3 regions of the Pseudomonas sp. HP_08 genome follow, and region 3 is predicted to be linked to each of the others. Evidence: predicted binding sites of a transcription regulator. Region 3 holds the regulator's gene; each other region holds the start of a gene.

Region 1 (5,386 bases), on a different contig from region 3:
CCTCCTCGATCACATCGTTCCCCCCCAAAAACGACGACAAACAGAACGATAAATACCAGACGAAAGCGCAGAAGGATTGCAAGGAAAAGCGCCGGCTGTGCTTTCCTGGTCGCTGAAGCCGGAAACTGCATTTACGGCTCAAGCCCCCTCAACCGCTCCACTCTGCGCATCGCGCCGCCCATGCCGTCGCGCCATCACAATCCCGATAAACGAAATCACCAGCGCCAAGCCAATCGTCGACGTAATCTCCGCCCGATGCTCCGGCGTAATCATCATCACCACCAACGCCGCCGAGATAAAAATGATCACCGCATACGTCAGCCATGGAAACAGCCACATCGGCAGCGCGATTTCAGCGTTCTGCCGGGTCAGCATCCGGCGCATGCGCAACTGCGAGACCGCAATCACCAGATACACCAGCAACGCAATAGCCCCGGAACTGGCCAGCAGAAACTCGAACAACCCGGCAGGCGCGAAATAACTGACCACCGTAATCACCGCCCCCAGAATCGTACTGGCAAACACCGCCGTACGCGGTACACCGACCTTTGATGTCACCCGCACAGCGGCCGGCGCCTCACCGCGCTTGCCCAACGAATACAGCATGCGTGAAGAGATATAGATCGAAGAGTTCATGCAACTGCCGACCGCGACCAGTACCACGACATCGACCAGAAACTTGGCGAAGGGAATGTTCATGATCTCCAGCGCCCGCTGATAAGAACCCACCACCGCCAGTTGCGGGTCGTTCCACGGCACCACCGAGATAATCACGAACACCGAAAGGATATAAAACACACCAATGCGCCAGATCACCGAGCGCGTCGCCCGGGCAATGTTCTTCGCCGGGTGACTGGATTCCGCCGCCGCGATAGTCACCGCCTCAGTGCCGATAAAACTGAACATCACCGTGATGAACGCACCGATCACCGCCGAATAACCATTCGGCGCAAAACCGCCGTGGTTCTCCATCAACTTGCTCAAGCCACTGACTTCACGCCCCGGCAACCAACCCAGCAACACGGCAAAACCCAGGCTGATAAAACCGATAATCGCCGCGACCTTGAACAACGCAAACCAGAACTCGAACTCACCGTACTTGGCGACACTGAACAAGTTGGTGGCCGCCAGCAAAATGATCGACAGCAACGCAAACAACCAGGCATCGACCTGTGGAAACCATTGATTAAGCACATGCCCCGCCGCCAGCGCCTCGATGGGAATCACCAACACCCAGAACCACCAGTACAACCAACCAATGGTAAACCCCGCCCACGGCCCAATGGCTTGATCGGCATACGTGGAGAACGACCCGGTGTCCGGATTGGCGACCGCCATCTCCCCAAGCATGCGCATCACCAGCACCACCAACAGGCCGGAACAGGCGTAGGAAAGAATCGTGGCCGGCCCTGCCGCGGCGATGGCATGCCCGGAGCCGACAAACAGACCGGCGCCGATAATGCCGGCAATCGAGAGCATCGTGACGTGACGCGGTTTGAAGCCTTGCGCCAATTGACCACTGGAATCGGGGCTGATCATCGTGCTTGTTCTTCTCTTTTTCTGACGGCAAGTGCTAATTGCACACTCTGGAGGCGGCGCACCTTACACGCTGTTGCACACTCACACCACGCCAGCGCACGCCGATGAAAAACGCATCGCCACCTTACCGTTGGGGTGCCTACGGTTAATTGCCCGAGGACGTCGCGTACCGAACTCAATCGCGACATGAGATTGCGCACCACAAAAAAATGGCCGGGGCTTACGCCGCGACCACAAAGGTGAGGTGGAACGAAGAGAAGAAGCTAAAAGCTGTCAGGCAAACACGAAATACTTACGCACGGTCTCGACCACTTCCCAGGTGCCTTTCATGCCCACTTCGACGATGAACTTATCACCGGCCTTCAAGTGAATCGGCTCCTGACCATCAGGGGTGATGATGCAATAGCCTTCCTGGAAATCGCAGTATTCCCACTTCACATACTCGACGCGCCATTTACCCGGCGTACAGATCCAGGTACCCATGATCTTTGAGCCGTCATCGGAGGTGTAGGCGTTGAGGTTAACGGTGTGCGGCTCGCCTTCGATGCGCTCCCATTTGCAGGCATCGACAACGGGGAGTGGGGTGGTGTCGCGCAGGACGGTGATTGGGGGGTTGCTCATGGAGAAGGGCCTGGGTGATGGAGAATTGTCACCGCAGGGTATGGGGTTGGGGTGTAAGGGTAATGTCTGGGGTCGACATTCAATATTCCGTTAACGCCAAAGCATGCGCATCGGAAAATGCAAAGAGCCCGTAAGATTACGGGCTCCTTGTAAAATCTTGAGGAATTAGGTTTCTCAATGAAAGACAGCTAACCCTAAAAGCGCAAACAGATTACTTACACAGAATGGGTTGGCTGTCTTGAGCTGTCAGGCAACCGCTGCCAGTTTTGGCCCAAGTCAATGCACCACCACCAGCGTTATCCGGGACGAGTACCAGAGTGGATTTTTCATTAATGGCAGCCGTAGGGGTGACCGTAATTGTCCCGTCTTTAACCCCAACACTCTTTACATAGGTTGTGGCTTGAGTATCAGGAATACCGTTGGTGGCTAAATCACAACCCGTTTTCGATCCTTTATCAGCAATGCAGGCAGCCACGGCAGCCTGGTAAGTATTACCTACCGATACAACCTCTGAAAAGCGAGCTTTGGTTGTGTAATCTTTGTATTGAGGAATCGCAACAGCGGCCAAGATACCAACGATGGCTACGACGATCATCAGTTCGATCAGAGTAAAACCTTTCTGTGCATTCATAACTACTTCTCCCAGGCGTCAATTTTAAGGGCCTTACCGAAAGCTAGAGCACAGAGCATGCCAAGACACACGCCGTGAAAAACCTCGAGACGGGATGTGGACGACTCTCAAAAAGCTTTCAAGGCTGAGTATAAACTGACAAATTTTGTCACATACTACATCCTCATTTGGCAGCACAGCCCGACTGCGCTATAACCGACCTAATGTCTGTGTCTGGTGGTTTTATGTCTGATGTCGTCCTTAGCGGTCTGGCCAAGCAATTGGTCGTAGCCGAGTTGTTAACCGAAAAAGCGGCCCAACAGGCCTACCAACAGGCACGCCGCGACAAGGTCTCGCTCGTCACCTATCTGGTCCAAAATCGCCTGGTACATAGCCTGACGCTGGCTGAAGTAGCTTCCGATCAATTCGGTGTACCTTTTTTTGACCTTGCCAGCCTCGACAAGGAAATTCAGCCGAAGGGGCTGGTCAGCGAAAAGCTGGTACGCCAGCACCACGCTCTGCCTCTTTGGCGGCGTGGCAACAAACTTTTCATCGGTGTCTCAGACCCTACCAATCACCAAGCTGTCACTGATATCCAGTTCAGTACAGGGCTCAACACCGAAGCTATTCTGGTCGAAGACGACAAGCTAGCCAGCGCCATCGACAAGTTCTTCGATACCGGTACAGGTATGGGAGACATGTCTGATGTGGACCTGGGCCTGGATATTGAGCCGGTCGATACATCCAAGGAAACCTCCCTTAACGCCAAGGATGACGCCGACGATGCGCCGGTAGTGCGGTTCGTCAACAAGATGCTACTGGATGCCATTCGCATGGGGTCTTCGGACTTGCACTTTGAACCCTATGAAAAAGTCTTTCGGGTCCGCTTTCGCACTGACGGCATTCTGCATGAAGCCGCCAGGCCACCGATCCACTTGGCTGGACGTATTGCAGCACGCCTGAAGGTCATGGCCAGCCTCGATATTTCGGAGCGACGCAAACCTCAAGACGGCCGCGTCAAACTGAGGATTTCAAATAACAAGGCCATCGACTTTCGAATGAACACCTTGCCCACACTGTGGGGCGAGAAGATTGTGATGCGGATTCTTGACCCTACCAGTGCCCAGATGGGTATTGATGCGTTGGGTTATGAGCCGGAACAGAAAGTTTTATATCTGGAAGCGCTGAAACAACCCCAAGGCATGATTCTGGTCACAGGCCCTACCGGTTCCGGTAAAACCGTATCGCTGTACACCGGTCTGAATATCCTCAATACCGTGAATATCAATATTTCAACGGCTGAGGATCCGGTGGAAATAAACCTGGAAGGCATCAATCAGGTCAACGTAAACCCACGCCAAGGCATGGACTTCACCCAAGCACTTCGCGCCTTCCTGCGTCAGGATCCCGACGTAATCATGGTGGGTGAGATCCGTGACCTGGAAACTGCCGAGATTGCCATCAAGGCCTCACAGACCGGCCACCTGGTATTGTCCACACTGCACACCAATAGCGCGGCAGAAACCCTGACCCGCCTGCACCATATGGGGGTAGCGGCGTTTAACATCGCCACTGCCATTAACCTGATCATTGCTCAGCGTTTGGCGCGAAAATTATGCCCTCACTGCAAGAAGGAAGTTGAAATCCCGCACGAAACTCTACTCAAGGAAGGTTTTCCCGAGGCTCGCCTAGGCACGTTCAAACTGTATACGCCAACAGGCTGTGATAACTGCAATGGGGGTTACAAGGGCCGCGTTGGTATCTACGAAGTGGTGAAGAAAACGCCACAACTCGAACGAATCATCATGGAAGAAGGAAATTCCCTGGATATTTCCGAACAGATGCGTAAAGACGGCTTCAATGACCTGCGTGCGTCGGGCCTGATAAAAGCCATGCAAGGCATTACCAGCCTGGAAGAAGTCAACCGGGTTACCAAGGATTAAGCATGGCCAACAAAGTAGCTAAAGTCAGTCTGTTCACATGGGAAGGGATTGATCGTAAGGGCGCCAAGGTCAGCGGCGAGTTGAGCGGCCATAATCTTGCTTTGATCAAAGCACAGCTCCGAAAGCAAGGCATAAATCCGACCAAGGTACGCAAAAAAGCGGTTTCGATTTTCGGCAAGGGCAAGAAGATCAAACCGCTGGATATCGCCTTTTTCTCGCGCCAGATGGCGACCATGATGAAAGCTGGCGTGCCGCTGCTGCAATCCTTCGATATCATCAGCGAAGGTACAGATAAACCGGCCATGCGCGTTTTGGTCAACGACTTGAAACAGCAAGTTGCCTCGGGCAACAGCTTCGCTACAGCACTGAGAGGTAAACCTGATTATTTCGATGACTTGTTTTGCAACCTGGTAGATGCCGGTGAGCAAGCCGGTGCTTTGGAAAGCCTGCTGGACCGCGTGGCCACCTACAAAGAGAAAACCGAAGCACTTAAGGCCAAGATCAAAAAGGCGATGACCTATCCCATTGCTGTACTGATTGTAGCGACTATTGTTTCGCTGATCCTGTTGATCAAGGTAGTGCCGCAATTTCAGTCCGTATTCGCCAGCTTCGGCGCTGACCTACCGGCGTTCACCTTAATGGTCATAGGCCTATCCGAGATTGTTCAGGAATG
Region 2 (5,386 bases), on a different contig from region 3:
GCCATGGGCACACCCGACTTCGAGCAGGCGACCGCCTTGAGGTCGGTGAAGTTTGATCTGCTGCAGAAGGGTGGTGAAGTTTTTTGTACGAATGGCCCGTAATCCGGCTTCACGAGAGGCTTCATCAATCAGGGTGTTTGCAGCGCTGTTAATAACAGGTCGAAGGTCGACGCCTTCATAATGACAATTTTTGCACCTGAAGTGCCAAGGCTGATGTCCGGGTGAAAGCTGGGTCTGGCAGACGGGGCATTGGCTGTGTGCTGAGGGCATGGATGTTCTCTGTCCGAGTAAAGGTGATGTAACGACAGAGGGTATGAGTAGGGTTGTCTCATTCTCTTTGCATCCGTGGGGGGCATTAACAGGGGGTGTTGCTATTTAAGTTGGGTGATGCGCTTCCTGCAAGTTAATAGAGTAAAGCGGAGGCGACATTTTTCAGATGGTCTAGGCTGTGTCTTATCGGTGAGACATTACAGGAGGCCTTATGACCGTCACTTCCGAGCGTTCCCCGGATGGCCGACAGGTAACCCTGCTCGTTGAAGGGCGCTTCGATTTTGCATCCCATCAGGCGTTTCGCGCCGCTTACCAGAACCATCCTGCCGATCTCGATTATGTCGTCGATCTGCGCGGCACCCATTATCTGGACAGTTCGGCGTTAGGCATGTTGCTGTTGTTGCGCGACCATGCCGGCGGCGAAAAGGCGGTTGTGAAACTGGTCAACTGCACGCCGGATGTGATCAAGATCCTGACCATTTCCAACTTCTCCAAACTGTTTCAGGTCAGCTGAGTCTTGCAGGCAGACCCGCACAGCCTGCGCATTCTGATCGCGGACGACAGCCCCAGCGACCGCTTGCTGTTGTCGAGCCTGATCGCGCGGCAGGGGCATCAGGCGCTGATTGCCGCCAATGGCGCCGAGGCGCTTGAGCTGTACCGCATTCAACAGCCGCACCTGGTATTGATGGATGCGCTGATGCCGGTGATGGACGGCTTCGAGGCGGCGCGGCAAATCAAGCTGCTGGCCGGCGAGTCGCTGGTACCGATCATTTTCCTGACCTCCCTGACTGAAGGCGAAGCGCTGGCGCGTTGTCTGGATGCCGGTGGTGACGACTTCATCGCCAAGCCATTCAACCCGCTGGTACTGGCGGCCAAGATCAACGCCATGAACCGCCTGCGCCAGTTGCAGGAAACCGTGCTGCGCCAGCGCGACCAGTTGGCCAGTCATCGCGAGCACATGCTCAACGAGCAGCGGGTGGCCAAGGCAGTGTTTGACCAGGTGGCACACTCCGGTTGCCTGGATGCGCCGAATATCCGCTACCTGCAATCGCCGTATGCGCTGTTCAACGGTGACTTGATGCTGGCGGCCTGGGCGCCTGCCGGGCACATGTATGTGTTTCTCGGTGACTTCACCGGCCATGGCTTGCCGGCCGCGGTGGGGGCGATGCCGCTGGCCGAGGTGTTCTATGGCATGACTGCCAAGGGCTATGGCTTGCCGGAAATGCTGCGCGAGATGAATGCCAAGCTCAAGCGCATCCTGCCGGTGGGCATGTTCTGCTGCGCGACCTTGCTGTGCATCGACTTCAAGCAGCAGCAAGTCGAGATGTGGAATGGTGGCCTGCCTGACGGTTATCTGTTGCACGCCGGTGGCGGCTTCGAGCCGTTACCGTCACGGCACCTGCCGTTGGGCATATTGCCGGCCAGCGCCTTTGACGAGAGCACTGAAGTGTTGCCGCTGGCGCCGGGCGACCGGATCTTTCTGCTTTCCGACGGCGTGATGGACACCCGCGACGCTCAGGAGCGTCTGTTTGGGACGCGGCGGCTGTGCGAAGTGCTGGCGGCCAACCGTGAGCCTGCGCGGTTGATCGAAGAAATCCTTGAGGCGCTGAATGAATTCGGTGGCCGAGCGCGTGACGATGTCAGCATGCTGGAAATCAGTGCCTCGCTGCAGGACGGCGACAGTGTGCCGCCAGCGACCCGTTCGGAGGGCGGCCCGGCAAGCCCGCTGGACTGGTCGGCAAACTTCGAGTTTCGTGCCTCGACGCTGAAGACCTTCAACCCCTTGCCCTACATTCTCCAGCTGTTGCTGGAGGTGCACGGGCTGCGCGATCAGAGCGGGGCGCTTTATAGCGTTCTGGCCGAGCTATACAGCAATGCGCTGGAACATGGGGTGCTGGGCCTCGATTCACGCCTGAAACAGGATGCGTCCGGATTTGCCCGCTATTATCAAGAGCGTACCCAGCGCCTTGAGCAGTTGCAGAGCGGCTTTATCAATCTGCAACTGCAAGTTCGCGCCAGTGCCGAAGGCGGCGTGTTGATCATCAATATGCAGGACAGCGGCAAAGGTTTTGACGTACAGGATGTGTTGACCCGCGCCCCTTCGGTCGACGGGTTATGTGGTCGTGGTCTCAGGCTGGTCCGTTCGCTGTGCAGTGAAGCGAACTGGTCGGACAATGGTCGGGCGGTTTGCGTGGAGTTTTCATGGGGGGTAGTGGCATACTTGCCCCCGGTTTCTTGATCAAGGAGTGAGCAAGTGGCGGCCGTTCATGTGGATTACAGTGTGTTGACGACCTTGCAAGAGGTCATGGAAGACGAATACCTGACGCTGATCGATGTCTTTCTCAAGGACTCGGACCTGCGTATGGCCCTGTTGCGCCAGAGCGTACACGCGACTCGCGTGGGTGGCACCTCGCTGGACCTGGTCGAGCTTGGGCTGGCAGCCCACAGCTTCAAGGGCAGCAGCAGCAATATGGGCGCGGTGCGGTTGTCGGACCTGTGCCGTCAGCTTGAAGACCAGACCCGCCGCCAGGCGGTCGAAGGCCTGGAAGACCTGGTTCGCTCGATCGACATCGAGTACCTGACCATCCGCCGGTTATTCGACGCCGAGCGCCAGACCTTCATCGGACAAACCTGATCGACCGCTGTTGCAGCCCGGGCACCGTGCGCACCGTTTACGTCGATGTGTGAGATGGCCCGCATCTTGCTGGTGCAATGTCATTGTGCTGTCTGATGCGGAGATTCGAATGTCCCTTGCCCCCAATGTATTACTCCAGACCAATGCGGCGACCACGGCCAAGTCCAGTGCCGCCAGCCATTTGTCCAAGTCTGCTGAGATCGGCAAGGACGGCGCTTCCGGCTTCTCCAAGGTGTTCAATCGCGAATCCCGCGAAGCGCCCAAGGCCGAGCGCGATGTGCAGCCCAACGCGGCTCGCGACAAAAGCGTAGCGGACAAAAGCAAATCGGTGGCCGGCAAGGACAAGCCTGACCAGGCGCCAGAGGTTGCCGATGACAAGTCCTCGGTTGCCGAAAGCGGCAATGACTTGCCTGCCGACAAGGTGGTGCAGGCAAACGATCAGGATCATTCGGCTGACAAGGGCGACGACAGCGCCGCACAGAACAGCGCCGGCAGCACCGTCGATCAGGCCGGCCAGGCGCTGGTCGCCAATGCGCAGGCGGGGCAGGTGCCATTGGTGCCTTTGACCGTGCCGCCGGCAAGTGCCGCTACCGATGCGGCCGTCGACGAAGCATTCGACCCTGAAGCCGACGCGCTCGAAGGTTTGCATGCCTTGCAGTTTGCGCTGGAAAGCGCCACCGGCCGCAGCCGCACGCCTGCGGCGCCGGCGACTCAGGCGTCCACCGCTCAGAACGGCGCGCTGGTCGATGGTGAAGTGGCGGATGCGCAGAACATCGTCAATAACCTGGCGAGCCTGCAAGGCGATCAGGACCTGGGCGAGGGCGGCTCTGAAGGGAGCGAGAAATCGCTGGCCGGCCTGCTGGACGACGGATTGAAAGATGTCAAAGCCGCCGCCGGCGATACGCGGGTGGATAATTTTGCCGAGCGCCTGGCAGCGTTGAGCCAGGCCGCGCAACCCGCCCGCACTGCAGCCGTGACTACGCCGGTGATCAACCAGCCACTGGCCATGCATCAGAGCGGCTGGAGCGAAGGCATCGTCGAGCGCGTGATGTACCTCTCGAGCCAGAACCTAAAATCGGCAGAAATCAAACTGGAACCGGCCGAACTGGGCCGCCTGGACATTCGCGTCAATATGGCGCCGGACCAGCAGACCCAGGTGACATTCGTCAGCGCGCACCTCGGTGTGCGTGATGCACTTGAAAGCCAGATGATTCGCCTGCGCGAGTCGTTCCAGCAGCAGGGCCTGGGCCAGGTTGACGTCAATGTCTCCGACCAGTCGCAACAACAGGCTCAGCAACAAGCCCAGGAACAGGCCAGCCGTGCCCAGCGTGGCAGCTCACGCAGCGATTCAGGCATCAGTGACGGACTTGAAAGCAACAGCACCGAACCTGCCGTCGCCACCAGCCAGCCGGTTCAGCGGGTCATCGGCAGCAGCGAGATCGATTACTACGCCTGACCCCGTGTGTATCGAACCCCTGATCTGCACCCCCGTAGGAGCGCGCTCGCCCGCGACCGAGTGCGCTAGCGCTCGCAAAATTTCGGAAACGCCAAAATTTACGACTGCTAACGCAGCCGGTCGCGGGCAGGGCGCGCTCCTGCACCCGCCAATGTGTTCCAATCTGGCATAACCTTTGCTCGGCCTCTGTCACGTAACAGTGAACCCCCTGAATAGTGACGGATTATTGGCATGGCGCAGACCGAAGCAGTCAAAGAGCCCGGCTCGAAAAAGAAACTCAAGCTCATCATCCTCGGTGTCGTGGGCTTGATCCTGGCCATCGGTTTGTCGGTGGGCGCCACCTGGTTCTTGATGCACAAGTCCGAGCCCAAGCCGGACCCGGCCGCCGCTGCCGCGCAGGCCAATACCAAACAGCCCGCCGTGTTCGAGGCCATGACGCCTGCGTTCGTGGTCAACTTCAATGTCAACGGCCGCCAGCGCTACATGCAGGTGAGCATTACCATGCTGGCACGCAGTGCCGCCGACATGGAGGCCTTGAAAGTCCACATGCCGACCATTCGCAATAATCTGGTGCTGCTGTTTGCCGGCATCCCCTTCGATTCGCTGACCACGCCGGTGGGCATGGAAATGCTGCGCCAGAAGGCGACGGCCAGCATTCAGGAAGTGGCCCAGAAAGAACTCGGCAAGACGGTCATCGAGCAGTTGCTCTTCACTAACTTCGTATTGCAGTAGGATCCACGACATGGCCGTGCAAGACCTGCTGTCCCAGGATGAGATCGATGCGCTGCTGCATGGCGTGGACGATGGCATGGTCGAGACCGACAACGTTGCCGAACCCGGCACCGTCAAGACCTACGACCTGACAAGCCAGGACCGGATCGTCCGCGGACGCATGCCGACGCTGGAAATGATCAACGAGCGGTTCGCCCGCTACACCCGCATCAGCATGTTCAACCTGCTGCGCCGCTCGGCGGATGTGGCGGTGGGCGGCGTGCAGGTAATGAAGTTCGGCGAGTACGTGCATT
Region 3 (5,386 bases):
GCGAGGTGTCGCCCGGCGGCGAACAGGTCGAATTGATCGACAATGTTCGCGTGGCGCGCACCGATGAAAAGAACCGTTCGACTATTATTACCAGCAGTCGAATGACTGTATTCCCACAGAAGCAATATGCGCAGACCGAGCAAGCCGTTAGAATCGACGCCGGCGGCGGTGTCACTACGGCCAAAGGGATGAAAGCGTATTTGAACGACGGCAGGATGGACCTGCTGTCCAACGTAAGAGGACAGTATGAGTCTCGTTAAAACTCTTCCTTTCTTGCTCGGCCTGGGCGCAGTACTGGGAAGCGCGAGCGCCTGGGCTCTGCCGACAGACCGTGACCAGCCGATTCATATCCAGTCAGACGACGCGCAGCTCGATGACAAGAAAGGCATTGCCACCTACAAGGGCAATGTCATCATCACCCAGGGCTCGATGAAGATCACCGGCAACACCGTGACCATCACGCGTAACGCCCAGGGCGAAGTCGATGTCTTCACCTCGGTCGGCAACCTGGCCTATTACGAGCAGAAGCCTTCGACCACCAAGCCTATCGTTCAGGCCTACGCGGTCACGATCCAGTACTACGCGGCACAAGATCGCATCGTCCTGATCGACAAGGCCAAGGTGATCAACGATGGCAACACCTCCGAAGGCGAGAAGATCGTCTACGACACCGTGCGCCAGATCGTCAGCGCGGGTCGCGCCACCGGCAGCCAGGTGACCACACCGCGGCCACGGATCGACATGGTCATCCAGCCGAAAAAGAAAACCGAACAGCCGCAGAAGGCCGAGTAAATGGCAACGCTTAAAGCCCAGCACCTGGCCAAGAGTTACAAGAACCGCCAGGTGGTTCGCGATGTCAGCCTGTCCATCGACAGTGGCCAGATCGTCGGTTTGCTGGGCCCCAACGGTGCCGGCAAAACCACGTGCTTCTACATGATCGTCGGCCTGGTACAGGCCGATCAAGGCCGTGTACTGATCGACGACCTGGATGTCAGCCACCAGCCCATGCACGGCCGCGCGCGCGCCGGCATCGGCTATCTGCCCCAGGAAGCCTCGATCTTTCGCAAGCTGACCGTGGCCGACAACATCATGGCCATCCTCGAAACCCGCAAGGAGCTCGACGGCGCCGCGCGCCGCAAAGAGCTGGAAAACCTCTTGCAGGAATTCCATATCACCCATATCCGCGACAGCCTGGGCATGAGCCTGTCCGGCGGTGAACGGCGCCGCGTGGAAATTGCCCGCGCCCTGGCCACTGCGCCGAAGTTCATCTTGCTGGACGAACCCTTTGCCGGGGTCGACCCGATTTCGGTCGGCGACATCAAGCAGATCATTCATCACCTGAAGTCCAAGGGCATTGGCGTGCTTATCACTGACCACAACGTCCGTGAAACCCTGGATATCTGCGAAACCGCCTACATCGTCAACGACGGGCAACTGATCGCTGAAGGCGATTCAGAGACCATTCTGGCTAACCAGCTGGTGAAAGAGGTCTACCTCGGCCACGAGTTCCGCCTCTAGCCATCACAATGACCGTTGACAGCGGATTATTTGTCGTGGCGCTCTAGGCAAGCGCTTCAATTTCAGGCATATAACTTGCTTATAAAAGGCGGCGCTCAGGCGCCCTGTAGTGGACGGCGCACGTGCGCCGGCGAATGAAGGTGTTGAGCCTCTGCCATGAAACCATCGCTAGTCTTGAGAATGGGCCAGCAGCTGACGATGACACCGCAGCTGCAACAGGCTATCCGCTTACTCCAGTTGTCGACCCTGGACCTGCAACAGGAGATCCAGGAGGCTCTGGAATCCAACCCTATGCTTGAACGCCAGGAAGAAGGCGACGACTTCGATAATTCCGACCCTATGGCGGACAATGTCGAGAACAAGCCCAACAGCGAACGCGAAACCCAGGAACCGACCTATCAGGAATCATCCGCGCCCACCGTGGACAACCTTGAAGACGGCGAATGGAACGAGCGCATCCCCAACGAGCTGCCCGTCGATACCGCCTGGGAAGACATTTACCAGACCAGCGCCAGCAGCCTGCCAAGCAGTGACGACGACGAGTGGGACTTCACCACGCGCACCTCTGCCGGCGAAAGCCTGCAAAGCCACCTGCTGTGGCAGCTCAATGTGGCACCGATGTCCGACACCGATCGCCTCATCGCCGTCACCCTGATCGACTGCATCAATAGCCAGGGTTATCTGGAAGAGTCGCTGGAAGAGCTGCTTGAAGCCTTCGATCCCGAACTGGACATCGAACTCGACGAGATCGAGGCCGTACTGCATCGCATCCAGCAATTCGAGCCTGCCGGCATCGCTGCCCGCTCCCTTAGCGAATGCCTGCTGCTGCAACTGCGGCAGATGCACGCCAGCACACCATGGCTGAGCGAAGCCCAGCGCCTGGTCACCGACTATATCGACCTGCTGGGCGGGCGCGACTACGCACAGCTGATGCGGCGCATGAAGCTCAAGGAAGATGATCTGCGCCAGATCATCGAACTGGTCCAGAGCCTCAACCCGCGCCCTGGCTCACAGATCGAGTCCAGCGAGCCGGAATATGTCGTGCCCGACGTCATCGTGCGCAAGGACAGCGAGCGCTGGCTGGTCGAGCTGAACCAGGAAGCGGTGCCGCGCCTGCGGGTCAACCCGCAATACGCAGGCTTTGTGCGCCGCGCCGACACCAGTGCCGACAACACCTTCATGCGCAATCAGCTGCAAGAGGCGCGCTGGTTCATCAAGAGCCTGCAAAGCCGCAATGAAACCCTGATGAAGGTTGCCACCCAGATCGTCGAGCATCAGCGCGGTTTTCTCGAATATGGCGACGAGGCCATGAAACCTCTGGTATTGCATGACATCGCCGAAGCGGTGGGCATGCACGAATCGACCATTTCGCGGGTCACCACCCAGAAGTTCATGCACACCCCGCGCGGCATATACGAACTGAAATACTTCTTTTCCAGCCACGTCAGCACCTCCGAAGGCGGTGAATGCTCATCCACGGCCATCCGCGCAATCATCAAGAAACTGGTCGCCGCGGAAAATCAGAAAAAGCCATTGAGCGACAGCAAGATCGCTGGTTTACTGGAGGCACAAGGCATTCAAGTCGCCCGTCGCACAGTCGCCAAGTACCGCGAATCCCTGGGGATAGCGCCATCCAGCGAGCGCAAGCGGCTGATGTAGCGGACGAGGCACTTGCAGGGCAGCGCACCAGAGCTCACGCCGCCCGCCTGTGTCAGGCCACAGCGTTCCAGCGGCAGGTCACCGACCTGCCTCTTATGCACTGGCAAAGGAGAGAGCTGTATGCAAGTTAATATCAGTGGACATCACCTGGAAGTGACCAAGCCCCTTCGTGAGTATGTGGAGCTCAAACTCAAGAAGCTTGAAGGGCATTTCGACAAGATTACCAACGTCCAGGTCACGATGACGGTCGAGAAACTGAAGCAGAAAATCGAAGCCACCCTGCATATTCATGGTGGGGAGGTCGTTGCCAACGCCGAACATGACGATATGTACGCGGCCATCGACCTGCTCACCGACAAGCTCGACAGACAATTGCTCAAGCACAAGGAAAAGCAGCAAAGCATCCTCAAGGGTGCGACCGCTCGCTAACAAACCAATCCATGACTCAACTTGAAAACATACTGACCCCCGGCCGTTCCCTCGTGAACGTGCCGGGAGGCAGCAAAAAACGCGTGCTGGAGCAGATCGCCGATCTGATCGGCCGCGAAGTGCCCGAGCTGGACGCGCAAGACGTGTTCGAAAAGCTCGTGAACCGTGAAAAACTCGGCTCGACCGGCTTCGGTAACGGTATCGCTATTCCCCACTGTCGTCTCGAGGCCTGCCAGTCGCCTATCAGCGCAGTATTGAGCCTTGAGAAACCGGTCGATTTCGATGCCATCGATGGCGCGCCAGTCGACCTGCTGTTCGTTCTGCTGGTACCGCAAGCGGCCACCGACGAGCATCTGAAGCTGCTCAGCCAGATTGCCGGCATGCTTGACCGTAGCGATGTGCGCGAACGCCTGCGCAGCGCGCAAAGCAGTGAAGACCTTTACCAGTCCGTACTGGAAGAACTCAAAGGCCGTTGAGCATGCGCATGATCATCGTCAGTGGCCGCTCAGGCTCAGGCAAGAGCACTGCGCTGGACGTTCTGGAAGACAACGGCTTCTATTGCGTCGACAACCTGCCAGCCGGCCTGCTGCCGGAACTGGCCGAGCGCGCCCTGCTCAATAGCGAGCAGGCAGAACCGCTGCTGGCCGTGTCGATCGATGCACGCAACATGCCCAGCCACCTGACCCGATTCCCGCAAATGCTCGACGAAGTCCGCGCGCGGCACATCCAGTGCGATGTGTTGTACCTGGACGCCGACGACGCCACCTTGCTCAAGCGCTTCTCCGAAACCCGGCGGCGTCACCCACTCAGCAATGCGCAGCGCTCGCTGGCCGAAGCCATTCGTGACGAGAGCCTGCTGCTGGGGCCGATCATCGATCTGGCCGACCTCAAGATCAACACGACCCACCTGAACCTGTACCAGCTGCGTGACACCATCAAGTTGCGCCTGCTGAACCGACCGGAGCCCGGCACCGCCTTTCTCATCGAGTCGTTCGGCTTCAAGCGCGGCATGCCGGTGGATGCCGACCTGGTCTTCGATGTCCGTTGCCTGCCCAATCCTTACTGGAAGCCCGAGCTGCGCGACCACTCGGGCCTTGATCCGGTGGTGATGGAATACCTGGCAGCCCAGCCTGACGTCGAAGAAATGTTTCAGGACATCTTCACATACCTCAACAAATGGCTGCCACGCTTTGCCGCCAGCAACCGCTCCTACGTGACCATCGCCATCGGCTGCACCGGCGGACATCACCGTTCGGTCTATCTGACCGAGCGCCTGGGCAAGGTCCTGCAACAATCACTCAAGAACGTTCAGGTTCGCCACCGCGACCTCAGCTGAAGGATTTCAACTGCGATGCCCGCTCGTCAAATCACCATCATCAACAAACTCGGCCTTCACGCCCGGGCCGCCGCCAAGTTTGTCGGCGTGGCCGGCAAGTTTCCCTGCCAGATCCGGGTCGGACGCACACCGGAAAGCCTGGTCGACGGTAAAAGCATCATGGCCGTCATGATGCTCGCTGCCGGCAAAGGCACCGAGCTTCATCTGTCTACCGAAGGCGAGAGCGCCGAACAGGCACTGGATGGCCTGGTCGAGTTGATCAACAACAAGTTCGATGAGGGCGAGTAACCGCGCCACCTGAATTGACCGGCACTAAAAAAGGGGCCCTGTTTGTCAGGTAGCCCCTTTTTTAATGCGGGTAGCGCACACGATCAGCTTGAAGCCAACCCCAGGGCGCAGGTCGCACCTTCTTCCAGAGCCCGCAACACACAAGGCTCCAGATCA

Evidence for each region. Region 3 encodes sigma-54, which starts transcription at its own class of promoters, with help from an activator protein. Its sites were predicted from a motif close to ANTGGCATNNANNTTGCTNT; they were not measured.
Region 1: a site for sigma-54 is predicted at 2,837-2,856, ahead of ACYAS9_RS21015 (pilin). Genes of this name have one in related genera too.
Region 2: a site for sigma-54 is predicted at 2,959-2,978, ahead of ACYAS9_RS05705 (flagellar hook-length control protein FliK). Genes of this name have one in related genera too.

What each region holds. Positions count from the first base shown of each region.
Region 1 is NZ_JBTOQC010000024.1:2,494-7,879, reverse strand. Features, by position in the region: gene ACYAS9_RS21030 (hypothetical protein) at 1-116, shown strand, start outside; gene gabP (GABA permease) at 139-1,539, opposite strand; gene ACYAS9_RS21020 (cupin domain-containing protein) at 1,813-2,160, opposite strand; gene ACYAS9_RS21015 (pilin) at 2,372-2,791, opposite strand; gene pilB (type IV-A pilus assembly ATPase PilB) at 3,016-4,713, shown strand; gene ACYAS9_RS21005 (type II secretion system F family protein) at 4,716-5,386, shown strand, end outside.
Region 2 is NZ_JBTOQC010000004.1:139,522-144,907, forward strand. Features, by position in the region: gene ACYAS9_RS05685 (class I SAM-dependent methyltransferase) at 1-270, opposite strand, end outside; gene ACYAS9_RS05690 (STAS domain-containing protein) at 482-784, shown strand; gene ACYAS9_RS05695 (ATP-binding SpoIIE family protein phosphatase) at 788-2,509, shown strand; gene ACYAS9_RS05700 (Hpt domain-containing protein) at 2,576-2,905, shown strand; gene ACYAS9_RS05705 (flagellar hook-length control protein FliK) at 3,015-4,361, shown strand; gene fliL (flagellar basal body-associated protein FliL) at 4,593-5,093, shown strand; gene fliM (flagellar motor switch protein FliM) at 5,104-5,386, shown strand, end outside.
Region 3 is NZ_JBTOQC010000001.1:331,944-337,329, forward strand. Features, by position in the region: gene lptC (LPS export ABC transporter periplasmic protein LptC) at 1-260, shown strand, start outside; gene lptA (lipopolysaccharide transport periplasmic protein LptA) at 247-792, shown strand; gene lptB (LPS export ABC transporter ATP-binding protein) at 793-1,518, shown strand; gene ACYAS9_RS01605 (RNA polymerase factor sigma-54) at 1,675-3,177, shown strand; gene hpf (ribosome hibernation-promoting factor, HPF/YfiA family) at 3,298-3,606, shown strand; gene ptsN (PTS IIA-like nitrogen regulatory protein PtsN) at 3,618-4,082, shown strand; gene rapZ (RNase adapter RapZ) at 4,085-4,942, shown strand; gene ACYAS9_RS01625 (HPr family phosphocarrier protein) at 4,958-5,230, shown strand; partial or broken gene ACYAS9_RS01630 (ZIP family metal transporter) at 5,323-5,386, opposite strand, start outside.